Regions from separate parts of the Allobosea sp. GW822-FHT03F07 genome, predicted to be linked through region 3. Evidence: predicted binding sites of a transcription regulator. Region 3 holds the regulator's gene; each other region holds the start of a gene.

Evidence for each region. The regulator PhoB, encoded in region 3, activates phosphate uptake and scavenging genes when phosphate is short. The targets are predictions, from matches to a motif close to TGTCATNNANCTGTCAT.
Region 1: AC1RMY_RS04370 (ArsJ-associated glyceraldehyde-3-phosphate dehydrogenase) is a predicted target of PhoB. The motif match lies at 1,216-1,232, and genes of this name have one in related genera.
Region 2: AC1RMY_RS09020 (alpha-D-ribose 1-methylphosphonate 5-triphosphate diphosphatase) is a predicted target of PhoB. The motif match lies at 1,766-1,782, and genes of this name have one in related genera.

What each region holds. Positions count from the first base shown of each region.
Region 1 covers NZ_JBXAND010000001.1:920,990-924,257, reverse strand. The annotation lists gene AC1RMY_RS04380 (arsenate reductase/protein-tyrosine-phosphatase family protein) at 1-597, opposite strand, end outside; gene AC1RMY_RS04375 (arsenate reductase ArsC) at 594-1,142, opposite strand; gene AC1RMY_RS04370 (ArsJ-associated glyceraldehyde-3-phosphate dehydrogenase) at 1,276-2,319, shown strand; gene arsJ (organoarsenical effux MFS transporter ArsJ) at 2,324-3,268, shown strand, end outside.
Region 2 covers NZ_JBXAND010000002.1:92,697-95,964, reverse strand. The annotation lists gene tam (trans-aconitate 2-methyltransferase) at 1-419, shown strand, start outside; gene AC1RMY_RS09020 (alpha-D-ribose 1-methylphosphonate 5-triphosphate diphosphatase) at 562-1,704, opposite strand; gene AC1RMY_RS09015 (class I SAM-dependent methyltransferase) at 1,842-2,333, opposite strand; gene AC1RMY_RS09010 (Bug family tripartite tricarboxylate transporter substrate binding protein) at 2,559-3,268, shown strand, end outside.
Region 3 covers NZ_JBXAND010000001.1:518,276-521,543, reverse strand. The annotation lists gene AC1RMY_RS02515 (TIGR03862 family flavoprotein) at 1-105, opposite strand, end outside; gene AC1RMY_RS02510 (YnfA family protein) at 298-618, shown strand; gene phoB (phosphate regulon transcriptional regulator PhoB) at 776-1,474, opposite strand; gene phoU (phosphate signaling complex protein PhoU) at 1,619-2,338, opposite strand; gene pstB (phosphate ABC transporter ATP-binding protein PstB) at 2,369-3,169, opposite strand; gene pstA (phosphate ABC transporter permease PstA) at 3,217-3,268, opposite strand, start outside.

The DNA of each region.
Region 1 (3,268 bases), 400 kb from region 3:
GCCTGAGCCGAGGAACTCCTCCCACGACTTCGAACGCATGCCCGAGACATCGTAGCCGAGATCGACGAGAAGACCGAGCGCGAGCGGATGCGGCGCTTCCTGCGGGCGGCTCCCCGCAGAGAAAGCCTGGATTCGCCCGAGGCCTTCGCGATTGAGAACGGACTCGGCCATGATCGAACGCGCCGAGTTGCCGGTGCAGACGACGAGCACCCGCAAGGGTCGATCGCTGGCAGCGTAGTCCCGGCGCGCCGGAATCGCCGCAGCCTCGCCGCTGCAGCCGACCGGCCCCTCCGCGCAGCAGGAATCGGACAGGAATCCCAGAAGCGCGTCGGCCCGAGGAGCCTGAGCAGCGAAGATGATGTGGCGACCCTCGCGTCGCGACGCCAGAAGCCCGACCTGCTCGAGCGCGCCGAGATGGGAAGAGAGCGTGTTGTGCGCCACGGCGAGCAGTCGGCCGATGTCGCCGGCTGCGAGACCATGAGGCCGGTAGCGCATCAGAAGCCGAAAGATTTCCAACCGCGTCGGCTGCGCCAGCGCACCGAGCAGCGAAACCGCATCGGAGGAATCGAGCCTCGAAGCATCTGGCCTTTGCGTCACGCCACGTCTTCCCTTGGCCCGAGATCACTGCGCCGCGGCTCACCGCGCCCCATATCCTTTCCGATCGCATCGAGTCGATGCTGCAGGGCCATGCCCTGCAAGGTGGCCAGCGGCAGACTCGCAAAGATCGAAATGCGGTTGTTGAGCATGCGGTAGGCGTCGGCGAAGGCAAGCGCCTTCTGGACGTCATTGCCTTCGAAGGCGGCGGGATCGGGCAAGGTCCAGAGCGCCGTCATCGGATTGCCGGGCCAGTCGGGCGGCGCCGCGTTCGCGGCGGTCTCCGACAGGGTGAACACGAAATCCAACTCCGGCGCGCCGGCCTGGGCAAATTCATCCCAACTCTTGGGCTCCAGGCCCGTCAGATCGTGGTTCAGCGACTGAAGCAACCGCACGACGAAGGGGTTGATCTCGGGCCGAGGCTGGGAGCCGGCACTGAAGACCGTGAACGTGCCGCCGGCGAGACGGCGCATGATGGATTCCGCCATGATCGAGCGAGCATGGTTGCCCTTGCAGACGAAGAGAACCTTGAGAGGAGCCGCTTCCATGTCCCTATCTCGTTATGTCGGCCGATGTGACATCAATGCTGCATAAGCAACATGTCGTCGTCAACCGACATATTGACATATCATCTTCATCCAGGTGATGCACCGTCCGGCATCGTCGGAAGGAGCAGGGATCATGCGGGTCGGAATCAACGGCATGGGGCGCATCGGGCGCCTGGCGCTGAGGGCGGCGCTCGGCGTTGCCGATAGGCAGGGCGACGATCCGCGTGCCGGCAACCGGCTCGATGTCGTGCATCTCAACGAGATCAAGGGCGGGGCTGCCGCGACCGCCCATCTGGTCGCGTTCGACAGCATGCAGGGGCGCTGGCGCGCCGATATCGGCTCTGAAGGCGAGGACGCCATCCGGATCGACGATCGGCGGATGGGATTCTCCGCCGAGGCTGCGCCGGGCGACGTTCCATGGGGTGATCTCGGTGTCGACGTCGTGATCGAATGCACCGGCAAGTTCCTGACGCCGGCTACGATCGAGGGCCATCTGAAGCGCGGCGCCAAACGCGTCATCGTGGCGGCACCGGTGAAGGACGCGTCCGTCCTGAACGTAGTCGTCGGCATCAACGAGCATCTCTACGACCCAGCCAGGCACCCGATCGTCACCGCGGCCTCCTGCACGACCAACTGCCTGGCCCCCGTGGTGAAGGTCGTGCATGAGAACCTGCGGATCCGGCATGGCCAGATCACCACGATCCATGATCCGACCAATACCAACGTGGTGGTCGACGCGCCCCATAAGGACCTGCGCCGGGCGCGCTCGGCAATGTTGTCGCTGCAGCCGACGACGACGGGCAGCGCTACAGCGATCGCGCTGATCTACCCGGAGCTCAAGGGCAAGCTCGATGGCCATGCCGTGCGCGCGCCGGTGCTCAACGCCTCGCTGACGGATTGCGTCTTCGAACTGGAGCGACCGACGACCGCCGCCGAGGTCAACGCGCTGTTCGAGAAAGCGGCCAAGGGGCCGCTCGCCGGCATCCTCGGCTTCGAACCGAGGCCGCTGGTCTCGATCGACTACCAGCGAGACACGCGTTCCGCGATCGTTGACGGGCTGTCGACGCTGGTGACCGACGGCACGATGCTGAAGGTCTATGCCTGGTACGACAACGAGATGGGCTATGCCTGCCGCATGGTCGATCTCGCCTGCCATCTCGAGCGGGTCGGGATCTGATCCTGTGACCGAAGGCTCGCGCAACTACGCCGTCGTCACCGCGGCCTATTGGGGCTTCACCCTGACCGACGGCGCGCTGCGCATGCTCGTGCTGCTGCACTTCTTCCGGCTCGGCTATTCGCCTTTCACGCTCGCCTTCCTGTTCCTGCTCTATGAGGCGGCCGGCATCGCCGCCAACCTGATCGGCGGCTGGCTCGTCGCGCGCTACGGCATCACGCGGATGCTGGCGGTGGGGCTCTCCGCGCAGATCCTCGGCTTCCTGCTGCTCTCGGGCCTGTCGCCGGACTGGACGGCAGCAGCTTCGGTCGCCTGGGTCGTGATGGCTCAAGGCGTCTGCGGCATCGCCAAGGATCTGACCAAGACCGCCTCGAAATCCGCGATCAAGGTGGCCGAGGCGGCCGCGAGGGCGGAGGACGCGGAAGGCCGGCTGTTCCGCTGGGTCGCCTGGTTCACCGGTTCGAAGAACGCGATGAAGGGCATCGGCTTCTTTCTCGGGGGGCTACTTCTGGAGACGCTGGGATTCAGGGGCGCGCTCTGGACGATGGCCGCGATGCTCGGTCTGGTGCTGCTCGGCGTCGTCACCTCACTGCCGGCGATGATGGGCAAGGCCAGGGCCAGCAAGAGCGCCCGCGAACTCTTCGCCAAGAACCGCGGCGTGAACCTGCTGGCGCTCGCGCGCGTCGCGTTGTTTGGAGCGCGGGATGTCTGGTTCGTCGTCGGCGTCCCCGTCTTCCTCTACGCCTCGGGCTGGACCTTCACGATGGTTGGCACGTTTCTGGCGCTCTGGACCGTCGGCTACGGGCTGGTTCAGGCGGCTGCGCCCTCCTTCGTCCGGCGCAGCGCAGACGGGCTGTCGAGCGAGGTCCCGGCCGCGCGAATCTGGTCGCTCGCGCTGGCGCTCGTGCCCTTCGCCATCGCGGGGTTGCTCGCCGTCGGGACGGGCTTGCGG
Region 2 (3,268 bases), on a different contig from region 3:
GCCTGGCGCCCGGCGGTGTCCTCGCCGTCCAGATGCCGAACAACCTCTCCGAACCCTCGCATGTCGCCATGGCGGACGTCGCGGCGAACGGGCCCTGGGCAGAGCGTCTGGCCCGCGCCCGCGATGCCAAGGCCCTGATCGGCTCTTTCTCCGACTATCGCCACTGGCTCGCGGGCGCCGGCTGCGACACCGATCTCTGGCAGACGACCTATGTTCATGCCCTGGCGGGACATGAGGCGATTGTCGACTGGTTCATAAGCACCGGGCTGAAGCCATTTATCGATCCCCTCCCCGAGGCCGAGCGAGCGCTGTTTCTGGAGCGCTATCGCGAGAAGATCGCGCAGGCCTATCCCGTCGAGCCCGACGGGCGCGTGCTGCTTCGTTTTCCGCGACTGTTCATCGTCGCAAAGCGAATGTGAGCTGAACCGAAGACGGGACTGTGCGGCTTCGCTGGTGCGACACGGCGATTGCAACGCCGATGGATCGTCCACCTCAGATACTAACGCCGAGCTTTTTACAAGGATGCCGCCAGCCCCAATGCGAGCGCCCAAAGCGGACCCGTCAGGCGAGTACGTTCCGGTTGGTCAGATGGACCAATTGGCCCGCCGCGATCACCGCGACCACGCGCGGATGGGCCTTGTCTTCGACCAGGATGAGATCGGCCCGCTTGCCGGCCTCGATGACGCCGCGATCGTCCAGCCCGAAGGTTCGGGCCGGTGCCTTTGAAACCAGCGCCCAGGCATCCGCGAATCCCGCGGAGCCGTTGCGAGCGAGGACAAAAGGTGCGAGCAGCAGCGCCGGATAATAGTAGTCCGAAGCCAGGATCGTGCAGAGGCCGGCGCGCACCATCTCCTCAGCCGCCGGGCATCCCGTATGCGAACCACCGCGCACAACATTGGGCGCGCCGAAGACGATCGCCTCGCCATGGGCCGCTGCCTCGCGCGCGGTGGTCTCGTCGATCGGAAATTCCGCCACGGTGACGCCGAGGCAGCGATACCAGCGCCGCATCTCGGGCGTCATGTCGTCATGGGAGAGCATCGGCACGCCGTGCGCGCGAGCCGCCTCGGCCAGCCGGGTCACCGAAGCCGAAACCTCGTCCTTGCGGGCGTAGACGCACTCGACCAGCGCCGCGAAGCCGTCGGCGGAGAGCCCGGAGCGCTCGACCATCTTGCCGACCTTGTCCGGCCGGTGCCGCGTCTTCAGCGTGCCTTCGGTATGGTCGTTGAAGGCGAGCAGCCCGACCCTGCCCGTTGCGAGCCAATCCAGGATCTCGGCTTCGGCATCGAGGTTGAAGGTCTCGTGCCGCAGATGGAAGCGCGTATCGGCGCCGAGATCGGGCGCGAGCGCGGCAATGCGCTCGAACAGGGCGCGGGCATTCTCGCTGCTGCGCAGCCCAGGTTCCCAGGACCACGTTACACCATGGAAGGCCGTGGTGATGCCGCTCGCGAGAAGCGCGCGGTCGGCGTCGCGTAAGGCCAGGTCGATGTCGAACGCGACCTTCGGACGCGGCATGACGTGGCGTTCGAAGGCGTCGCCATGGCAATCGACGATGCCCGGCAGCACGAGCAGGCCGGTCGCATCAAGGCGAAGCGCGTCGGGTTTCGCCTGACCGTCGAGGGCGGAGATCAGCGCGCCATCGATAGCGATGTCGGTGCTCGCGAGATTGTCGAGCAACACTTGCCCGCCAGTGATGTGGATCGCCATATCTCGCCCTCTCCGTCCTTCGGCGGCATCGCCACGGGGCGATGGGCCATGACGGTTCTCCATGACGAGTGCATGACACGCGGGGTGCACGACAAGCGGCACCGACCGCTGCGCCGCGGGGTTCGGCTCGCGCCGGTTCAGCCTTCCCGGCGATAGGCGAAATAGCGTCCAGGCGGGACGCCCTCCGGCAGCGCGATCGCTACGAGGGATGGGTGATCGAGTTGCCAGCCGCTGAGCACCAGCGCCTCAGGAGCCGCCAGAGTGACGACATGTTCGGGCAGCCAGGCGAACAACAGACGATCGCGCTCGGGCACGCCGGTTGTCACATCGACATGAACAAGCGCGGCGCTGCGGCCATGGCGTGCAGCGAAGGCTGGCAGCGTCTGCGCCATGTCGCCCACTACCAGACGGTCGGCTGGCGGCATCGAGGCCGGATTGGGACTGACGTCGCGTTCGAAAACATGGATGTCGCGCTCCGGCAGGATCTCGCGCAGATGGTCATAGGTGCGGCCATTGCCGAGGCCGAGTTCGAGCACGAGGCCGGCACGTCCGGCGATCGCCGACGCAGCCCAGTCCAGCATGCGGCGCTGGGCCTCGAGGCGACGGATAAAGCTGTCGAGACGGCTCATGCGACGAGGTCTCCGGGCGCATCTGGCGCAAGGGAGTGGCGGACTAGCGAACCGACCCGGCATAGCAGCGCTGGCGCCTGTCCCGATACTCCCTTCCAAATGACAGGCTTGTCAGGAGGATCGGTGAATGCCCTAATCCGGCGCGATGACTGTCTTTCCGCTTCGGCGGATGACCAGCGGCCGACAAGAGCCGCTTGCAACGTTCACAGGGAGGTATCCGTTTCCATGACCACATCACGTTCCCTTGCCGTGCTCGCTGCGGCAGCAGGGCTCTGCATCGCCGCGGCCGGCACAGCCCAGGCTCAGGCCTGGCCGAGCCGGCCGATCACCTTCATCGTCCCCTTCCCGGCCGGCGGCGGCACCGACGCCTTCGCCCGCCCGCTCGCCGCCCAGCTCGACCAGCAGCTCGGCCAGCGCATCATCATCGAGAACCGCGGCGGGGCCGGCGGCACGGTCGGGGCCTCGGCCGCCGCCAAGATGCAGCCGGACGGCTATGGCTTCTTCGTCGGCGCGGCCCACCACGCCATCGCGCCGGCGCTCTATCCGAAGCTCGACTACAACATCCAGACTGATTTCATCCCGATCGCGGTGATCGCGCAACCGCCGCAGGTCATCGTCGTCCACCCGAAGGTCCAGGCCAAGACGGTTGCCGAGCTGATCGCCTTCGCCAAGTCCAATCCGGACAAGCTCAACTACGCCTCGGCCGGCAACGGCACGACCCATCATCTGGCGGGCGAACTCTTCAAGCTGCAGACCGGCACCAAGCTGACGCATGTCCCCTATCGCGGCGCCGGGCCGGCGCTGCAGGACATCGTCGCCGGCCAGGTCGACATCCTGTTCGACGGGCTCGGCTCCTCGGCGCCGCAGATCCAGAGCGGGCGCCTGCGCGGCCTCGCGGTCGCGGCCGCGACGCGTTCCGACGCGATTCCCGATGT
Region 3 (3,268 bases):
CGACGCCATCCGCTCATGGATCGTGACGCGATGCCCGGCCTGCGCCAGCCGCTCGGCTGCGATCAATCCAGCCGGGCCGGCGCCGATGATGGCGATGTCTGGCATAAAGTTCCCGCGTTCTCCACGGTCATCCCGGGCGACCGGAGGCAGACCCGGGATCCATGCCGGAACCGTTCAGGCATGGATCCCGGATCGGCGCCGCTTCGCGGCTGGTCCGGGATGACGGCGTGTTTCCATCTGAAGGGTCTTCGCTTTAGACTGACTGTCCGATCCCGGAAAGCCCGACCCGCCAGCATCATGCCGACCATCGCCGCCTATCTCGGCGCCGCCTTCTTCGAGATCGCCGGCTGCTTCGCCTTCTGGGGCTGGCTGCGGCTCGGCAAGCCGGTCTGGTGGCTGCTGCCAGGCCTGGTCTGCCTCGCCCTCTTCGCCTGGCTGCTGACGCTGGTCGAGAGCGACGCCGCGGGGCGCGCCTATGCCGCCTATGGCGGGATTTATATCGCCGCCTCGCTCGCCTGGCTCTGGGCGGCGGAGGGATTCAGGCCGGATCGCTGGGACGTGACGGGCGGACTGGTCTGCCTCGCGGGAGCGGCGATCATCATCGCGGCGCCGCGGTGAGGATCGAGGGTTTGTCAAATGCGCGCTGTCGTTCCGGGCGAAGCGCAGCGCAGACCCGGAACTCATTCCGGAACGGCTCAGGCATGGATCCCGGATCGGCGCCGCTACGCGGCTTGTCCGGGATGACGCGCGGATGTGCGAAAGGGAGAGAGCCCCCTCACGCCCGCGCGAACGTCTCGTCGAAGGCGTAGCCAGCACCGCGCACCGTGCGCAGCGGGTCCTTGGCATCGCCGGGCGTGATCGCCTTGCGCAGGCGCCCGACATGCACGTCGACGGTGCGCTCGTCGATATAGACGTCGCGACCCCAGACCGCGTCGAGCAATTGCGCGCGCGAATAGACCCGGCCGGGCGCCTGCATCAGGAATTCAAGCAGGCGGAACTCGGTGGGTCCCAGATGCAGCTCCTCGCCGGAGCGGCGCACGCGGCGGGTCGTACGGTCGAGTTCGAGATCGCCCGCGGTCAGCAGCCCCGCGACATGGCCCGGCTTGGCCCGGCGCAGCAGCGCCTGGATGCGCGCGATCAGCTCCGGCAACGAGAACGGCTTGACAACATAATCGTCTGCGCCGGTGGCGAGGCCGCGCACCCGCTCGGTCTCCTCGCCGCGCGCGGTCAGCATGATGATCGGTACACGCTCGGTGTCGCGGCGCGCCCGCAGCCGGCGGCAGAGCTCGATGCCGGAGAGGCCCGGCAGCATCCAGTCGAGCAGGACGAGATCGGGCGTCGAGTCGCGCAGATGCAGCTCGGCGTCGTCGCCGCGCGCGACGCTATCGACCTCGAAGCCCTCGGCCTCGAGATTGTAGCGCAGCAGCAAGGTGAGCGGCTCTTCGTCCTCGACGATCAGGATGCGGGCGGGCATGGCGCGGTTCCGTTCTGGGTATTCAGCCGACACATTCCGTCATGCTCGACCATGTGGCGAGCATCCACGTCTTGGTCACAGCGCTCGACGACGCAAGACGTGGATGGCCGGGACAAGCCCGGCCATGACGCAATGGATACTCCATCAATTCCCCGTCACCGCCTCGACGCTGATATCGGTGGTGTCGAGCTTGGGACGGTTGAGGTCGAGCGACTCGCCGGTGACGAGGTAATGGATCGTCTCGGCGATGTTGGTGGTGTGGTCGCCGATGCGCTCGACGTTCTTGGCGCAGAACAGGAGATGCGTGCAGAAGGTGATGTTGCGCGGATCTTCCATCATATAGGTCAGCAGCTCGCGGAACAGCGAGGTGTAGAGCGCGTCGATTTCGCCGTCGCGATGCCAGACCTCGAGCGCCTTCTGCTCGTTGTTGGCCGCATAGGCGTCAAGCACGTCCTTGAGCTGGGCCTGGACGAGCCGGCTCATATGCTCGAGCCCGACCACGGCGCGATGCGGCGGCGAGAACTGGCCGGAGATCGCCACCGCACGCTTGGCGATGTTCTTGGCGAGATCGCCGACGCGCTCGATGTCCGAGGCGAGGCGGATCGCCGAGATCAGCTCGCGCAAATCCTGGGCCAGCGGCTGGCGGCGCGCGATGGTCAGCACGGCACGCTCCTCGACATCGCGCTGCAGATTGTCGAGCCGCTGGTCGGCGGTGATGACCTTCTGGGCGAGCGTGGTGTCGCGGCGCACCAGCGCCACGGTGGAGTCGCCGAGCATGCGCTCGGACATGCCGCCCATCTCGGCGAGGCTGCGGCGCAGCGCCTCGAGTTCGGCGTCGTAGGAGCGGACGATATGTTCGGTCATCGGCGTGTGTCCCTGTGCAGCGCGAGCGGTTCAGCCGAAGCGGCCGGTGACGTAGTCCTGCGTCTGCTTCTTGCTCGGGTTCATGAAGATCGTGTTGGTCGGCGCGAACTCGATGACCTCGCCCAGATACATGAAGGCAGTGTACTGCGAGATGCGCGCCGCCTGCTGCATGTTGTGGGTGACGATGACGATGGTGAAGTCGCTCTTGAGCTGCTCCAGCAGGTCTTCGATCTTGCCGGTCGAGATCGGGTCGAGCGCCGAGGTCGGCTCGTCGAAGAGGATGACCTCCGGCTTCTGCGCGATGGTGCGGGCGATGCAGAGGCGCTGCTGCTGGCCGCCGGAGAGGCCCATGCCCGAGGTCTTGAGCTTGTCCTTAACCTCGTCCCAGAGGGCCGAGCGGCGGAGCGCGCCCTCGACACGGTCGTCGAGCTCGGACTTCGGCGGCTTCTCGTAGAGGCGGATGCCGAAGGCAACGTTGTCGTAGATCGACATCGGGAAGGGGGTCGGCTTCTGGAAGACCATGCCGACGCGCGAGCGCAGCTCGTTCACGTCGATGTCGCCGGAGATGACGTTGCGCCCGTCGAGCAGTATCTCGCCGGTGGCGCGCTGCTCCGGATAGAGCGAGTAGATCCGGTTGAAGATGCGCAGCAGGGTCGACTTGCCGCAGCCGGACGGGCCGATCAGCGCCGTGACGTGGCGGTCGCGGAAATCGAGGTTGATGTTCTTCAGCGCCTTGTGCTCGCCGTAGTAGAAATCGAGGTTCTTGACCGCGATCCGGACGGGGGCATCGGCATCGAGCGTCTGCGGGGAGAGTTCAAGCGTCGAAAGCATCGACTTTTTCCTTCAGATCGAACGCGACGAAGTTTCGGTTGTGCAGCTCACTTGCCGCCGCGCACGATGCGGCGGGCGACGATGGAGAGCAGCAGGATC